DNA from 2 places in the Lacrimispora sp. YZC11 genome. Region 1 is predicted to be linked to the other one. Evidence: a T-box and tRNA genes for the amino acid it is inferred to sense, from the RefSeq annotation. Region 1 holds a T-box; the other holds one or more tRNA genes.
What was found. A T-box is a leader RNA that pairs with one kind of tRNA and senses whether it is charged. The one in region 1 lies ahead of AC27IJ_RS03750 (valine--tRNA ligase), so its partner is inferred to be a tRNA-Val.
Positions count from the first base shown of each region.

Region 2: it encodes a tRNA-Val, which carries the amino acid that the T-box ahead of AC27IJ_RS03750 (valine--tRNA ligase) is inferred to sense. The anticodon was not compared.

Region 1 is NZ_BAAJYQ010000005.1:127,449-130,640, reverse strand. Features, by position in the region: gene AC27IJ_RS03760 (DUF5716 family protein) at 1-91, shown strand, start outside; gene AC27IJ_RS03755 (hypothetical protein) at 88-903, shown strand; T-box leader at 942-1,166, shown strand; gene AC27IJ_RS03750 (valine--tRNA ligase) at 1,319-3,192, shown strand, end outside.
Region 2 is NZ_BAAJYQ010000009.1:7,227-10,418, forward strand. Features, by position in the region: gene AC27IJ_RS12955 (Cof-type HAD-IIB family hydrolase) at 1-24, opposite strand, end outside; tRNA gene AC27IJ_RS12960 (tRNA-Pro) at 153-226, shown strand; gene AC27IJ_RS12965 (CatA-like O-acetyltransferase) at 370-1,008, shown strand; tRNA gene AC27IJ_RS12970 (tRNA-Val) at 1,074-1,146, shown strand; gene AC27IJ_RS12975 (methyltransferase family protein) at 1,452-1,970, shown strand; gene AC27IJ_RS12980 (inorganic pyrophosphatase) at 2,150-2,494, opposite strand; gene AC27IJ_RS12985 (Gfo/Idh/MocA family protein) at 3,065-3,192, shown strand, end outside.

The DNA of each region.
Region 1 (3,192 bases):
GAAAACCATGGCAGTGGTACTAAAAGACAAGGGTTTTGGTGAAATATTTCCGGCCACAGAGGCCGTGATAAGGCAAGAGGTTATGCTATGAGTATGATTCTTTGCCGGCAGGAGCCGGTTAAACATCCCTTTTATTTTGAAGGCCTGGGAGTACGCTTGTTTTCATCCCAGGAGCTTTGCTATGTGATTTATAATAATCCTCTTTTGGTCATGGATCAATTTGTGGATAATAACCTGATCCAGTTTATCAGAGAAGATCTGGATATGGCTTTTCTGGCTGCCAAGCTGGAAAAATGGCAGCAAAGCGGTGAGGAACCGGATGAGCTTCTTGCCACGATCCTTCACGAATGTGATTACTATACTGCTTCTGAGGTCGGCCGGTTCCGGCAGAATCTGACCACTTACCGTCGGATGCCTGTCCAGGAGTTCTTAAAGGCAAAGGCGGATTACCTGTTTTCCAGAAAGCAATATGGAAAGGCTGAGTCAGAATACCGGAAGATCCTGGATCTTCCAAAGGGTGACCGGGGGGATGACGCCTTCCGGGCTAAAATATATAATAATCTGGGAGCAGCTTATGCCAGGCTGTTTATGACGGACAAAGCCTGCCAGGCCTACCAGAAATCCTTTGACTTAGTGAAAAATGTTGAGATTCTAAAAAGAATATGCCATCTGGCCCAGTGGAATCCGGGTCTGGTGTTAAATGAACGGTTTCAGGCTCTCATTACAGATGAAATGAGGCAGGAATGCGAAATAGAAAAAGAAAAGGCGGAGGCGCTGGCAGCCGGGGCGGTCAGCCTTAAAGAGCTTGAACAGCTGTTTCAAAAGGACCCGATCAAGCGTTTGCAGGGAGCCGGCGAGCTTATCCAGAGATGGAAACAGGAATACCGGAATATTATGTCTTGACAAAACCATAAAAAAACACTATCATTACAAGGTATAAGGAAAAGGTAGAGAAGAAGAGGAGTACGCTTATAACCCTGAAAGAGAGAACCGTTCACCGGCTGAAAGACGGTTAAGGCAGTGTATGCGGAAGGTAGCTTCAGAACCGGAAGGCTGAAATTTAATCATTCAGTAAGCTTTCACGTGTGGCCGCGTTACAGGCTATGTGAGATATGGCAGGATCTGCCATATGAATAAAGGTGGTACCGCGTTGATTCGCCCTTTGCATCCCAACGATGCAGAGGGCTTTTTTTGTATACTGAAAAATCTCTTTGGAATTTTCTGATATACAAAAGCGCTCCGATTTGGATGCGCAATTCCGCCCAAGGGCATACCTATAAGCCCGGGATACATGGCGGTCAGCAGGAAGGAGAACATGATGAAAGAATTGGAGAAGACCTATAATCCGGCAGAGATTGAAGGCAAACTTTATGAGAAATGGCTGGATAAGAAGTATTTCCATGCAGAACCAAACAAGGATAAAAAGCCCTTTACCATTGTAATGCCGCCTCCTAATATTACGGGGCAGCTACACATGGGGCATGCTTTAGACAACACCATGCAGGACATTCTGATCCGCTATAAGAGGATGCAGGGCTATGAGGCCCTATGGCAGCCGGGCACGGACCATGCGGCCATTGCTACAGAAGTAAAGGTCATTGAAAGCTTAAAGAAGCAGGGAATTGACAAGGAGGAACTGGGCAGGGAAGGCTTCCTGGAAAAATGCTGGGACTGGAGAAAAGAATATGGCGAGCGGATCATCAACCAGCTTCATAAGATGGGATCCTCTGCCGACTGGGACAGAGAGTGTTTTACCATGGATGAAGGTTGTTCAGCGGCCGTACAGGAAGTTTTTATCCGGCTCTATGAAAAAGGCTATATTTATAAAGGTTCCCGTATCGTAAACTGGTGTCCGGTTTGCCAGACTTCCATTTCTGATGCGGAAGTGGAGCATGAGGACCAGAACGGCTTCTTCTGGCATATCAATTATCCCATTGCAGGAGAAGAAGGCAGGTTTGTGGAGATTGCAACCACCAGACCTGAAACCCTTCTTGGAGATACTGCGGTGGCAGTTAATCCGGAAGATGAGCGCTATCAGGATCTTATCGGAAAGATGTTAGAGCTTCCGCTTACAGGCCGCAATATACCGGTGGTAGCAGATTCCTATGTAGATAAAGAATTCGGTACCGGCTGTGTGAAGATTACCCCGGCCCACGACCCCAATGACTTTGAGGTAGGAAAGAGACACAGCCTGCCTGAAATCAACGTCATGAATGACGATGCCACCATCAACCTTCCCGGCAGCAAATATCATGGCATGGAGCGTTATGAGGCCAGAAAGGCCATTGTGAAGGATCTTGAGGAGCTGGGTCTTTTGGTGAAGGTGGTTCCCCATACCCATGCGGTAGGAACCCATGACCGTTGTAAGACCACCGTAGAGCCTATGGTAAAGCAGCAGTGGTTCGTCAAGATGGAAGAGATGGCAAAGCCGGCAATTGAGGCTTTAAAAACAGGAGAACTGAAATTCGTACCGGAAAGATTTGATAAAACTTATCTTCACTGGCTTGAAAATATCCGTGACTGGTGCATTTCCAGACAGCTTTGGTGGGGACACCGTATCCCGGCATATTATTGTGACCAGTGCGGGGAGATCAGCGTGTCAAAAGAAGATCCCACAGTATGTCCCAAATGCGGAGGAACCCATTTGACCCAGGATGAGGATACCCTTGACACCTGGTTTTCGTCCGCTCTCTGGCCTTTCTCCACCTTAGGCTGGCCCGAGGAAACAGAGGATTTAAAATATTTCTACCCAACCGATGTGCTGGTTACCGGCTACGACATTATTTTCTTCTGGGTAATCCGCATGGTATTTTCGGGAATCGAGCAGACCGGAAAGCTCCCCTTCCATACGGTGCTGATGCACGGCCTGGTAAGGGATTCCGAAGGCCGTAAGATGAGCAAATCCTTAGGAAACGGAATCGATCCTCTGGAGGTCATCGAAAAGTACGGAGCCGATGCCCTCCGCATGACCTTAATCACCGGAAATGCGCCTGGTAATGATATGCGTTTCTACTGGGAGCGCGTGGAAGCCAGCAGAAATTTTGCCAATAAAGTATGGAACGCTACCCGTTTCATTATGATGAATATTGAGAAGGTGCCGGAGGCAAAGGCAGAGCTTTCAGAACTTACCATTGCGGATAAATGGATCCTGTCCAAGGTGAACTCCCTGGCAAAGGAAGTGACGGAAAACCT
Region 2 (3,192 bases), on a different contig from region 1:
ATCAAAGCTTACAATTGGCTTCATCTATATTCACCTATTTATCTTCCTAAATAATCGTCTCCTTATCATAATATATTAAATTTGAAAATTTTTCAAGAAATATACTTTACCAATTGGAAATTTTCTGCTATAATGTCATAGTGTCTAGGGAACGGAGTATGGCGTAGCTTGGTAGCGCGCTCGGCTGGGGGCCGAGAGGTCGCAGGTTCAAATCCTGTTACTCCGATTGACAATATACTTAAGAATACCGGTTTTCCTTATTAATATAAGGTCTCCGGTATTTTTTTGTATCATCATTGCGCATATTACCTGTGCCTTTCCCTAAGGATTTATGCCGCAATAGGTTTATGAAATCAGGAGGTGTGTCTTATGAGTTATCATTATCTTGACATGGAACATTATCTGCGAAAGGATCAATTTGACCTTTTCCGTAATCTCGCTTATCCATATGTAGGTATGACCGCAAATTTGGACATAACAAATTTCATGAGTTACATAAAAGAAAAGGAGCTGCCCTTTTATTTGACTTTCCTTTACGCGACAGCTCAGACAGCCAACTCTATCCCGGAATTTCGCCGCCGTATCCAAGGAAAAGGGATCATCGAATATGACCACTGCATTCCTTCCTATACCCTGGCGTTAGAAAATGAAAATTATTGTTATTGCACCGCAGACGACAGGCTGCCCTTCGACGCCTTTCTAAAGGATGGTAAGCAGCGGCAGGAAAATGCCAGACAAATCCAGGTCCTATCAGACGGAGAAAACGAGAACCAGCTCTTTTTCTTTTCCAGCATTCCCTGGGTAAGCTATACTTCTATTATACAACCGGTTCCCATTCCTGCGGACAGCAATCCCCGTATTACCTGGGGGAAGTATTTTAAATCAGAAGGAAGCTTAAAAATACCGGTATCAGTTCTGGCGAATCATGCTCTTATGGATGGATTCCATATTTCTAAGTTCTTTTTGGAGCTTCAAAACAGGTGTGACAACTTGGATTGGCTGCTATAAACTCTACTAGTTTATGGAAGAATTTTGCTTGCCTTTTTTCGGTTTTTCAGTTACAATGCTTTTATGGAGACATAGCTCAGCTGGGAGAGCATCTGCTTGACGTGTAGAGGGTCGCAGGTTCGAGTCCTGTTGTCTCCATTAGCTGATATAGGGTCGAAATTTAGAACAGTTTGATTGGACTGCTTAGAATTTCGGCCCTATACTATATCAAAAATCTTAATATTATCAGGGTTTTCTACATTTCTAATCGCGAACTTCCGATCCAACTCTCATGAAATATCCAGTACTTAAAACAGTTACACTTCAAAAGAAGTTACGTTTTCGCTAAGTCTGCTTGAGAAGGACTTTTCTCAATAGACTGTTTATGGCACATGTGATATAATTTTAGCAAATGGTAAGATTTCTATTGATACGCAATAGCAACAGATAGGGGGGCGCTTAAAGTGAATGCATTTCTATTAATAATACCACTCTTTCTCATAAGGTTCGGTTTGCTGAAAATGATAAATAAGGATGCTTTAAGCCGTGCCGCTCTCTTTGCCCCATTAGAGGGAGGAGAAAAGGTTGCCTACCTTTTTTACCAGCTTTCAAACGCTTTTATTATCTTATATTTGGTTTTTCTGAAAATCCAGACCAAACCGCCATTGTTTTTTATCGCCTTATTAATCTACATCTTAGGCATCAGTGTTCTTATCATTTCCACTGTTAACTTTGCAAAACCTGAGCAAAGCGGAATAAATACAAACGGAATATTTAAGATTTCCAGAAACCCTATGTATATAGGGTATTTCATATATTTCTCAAGCTGTGTATTGTTAACACATTCTATATTGCTGCTTATATCTCTGCTTGTTTTTCAAATATCTGCACACTGGATTATTCTTTCCGAAGAAAGATGGTGTGTCAACAAATTTGGGACAGAGTATATAAACTACATGAATAAGGTTAAGCGGTATATTTAATATACCTTATTCCTAAGATGGGGAGTACATCCGCGTGAAAAAGTTGATGATAATAAAGCGAAATAAAAATATCCATTATCACAACTATTGCCATTAATAAACCCTGGCAGCTGCAAGAAATCCTTATAAAATGCAGGTATAATCTTCTTAAGATATATATATCAATAAATCTATTTTCTTTATGGCCTTTGTTTTATAATTCCTTTTATATATTCTGTTTCATTATGGGTTTTATAAACAATACCCTTTTCTTCTTCTGTACAGCCCATTAATAATTTTATTTCAGAATCACGCTTTAACAAGTCAACAATACATATGATGGCATCGACCTTCTGTTTCGGCGCTGTACCTTTCCAGATATCAATACCTCCTCCATCCATAGATGATGTATTTTTCAAATATCCATAATCAACTTTGTAAAGAAAGTTAGAATAACGTGGATGCACACTTCCTTTCGGTCTGTCGATAACAATTTCCGATTCTCTTACCAGCCTGTCTATTGCACTCCAAAATTCTTTATTCACTACTCTCCCCTTAAATCTTTAGTAAGTCTATTTTACTCTAAGAACCATGTTCTGCGATACGCTAAATCCTAAATCTCCAACTCATCTGTTCCGCCGACTCAAAATTCATACATAACATTTCCACTCTTCACAGATTATTCTGTGCCTTAGCAACCATTTCCGCCAGTGCTTACGGAAACTGATACAATATCTCTCTTTCAGCCAATAGACCTCATAATGTATACGGCCTTTAAGCCCCATTGCGAAAAAAAGATAAAGAAACTACTCGAATTAACTTCTCAGCCGCATTTTAATGGATTATTTGATAAATCTTCGGCAGCTCTTTTTTTCATGCCTTTAAGGGACCGGAATAAATTATGGAGGAAAGGTCCCTAAAATAGTAAAAATTTATAGGGCGGATGTGAAAATATCCTACAAAAAATCACATTTTCTTATAGAAAGCAACTTATTTTACAGAAAAAACAGCTATAAGAAAAGGCAAAAAAACAAAGTTTCTATCTAAAATACATAAAAAAATCGTGGCGGCGCCGGATTGGCTCCTGCTATGATATAGGTAAGAGGAGGCGACATATGGAAAAAATCAAAATAGCGCTCATAGGGGTCGGTTCTATAGGAAAAACCTATGCAAAGATGATTGACGGGGATAGGAACAGTTCTCTGACACTGGCAGCGGTATGCTGCCGAAGCTTGCAGTCAAA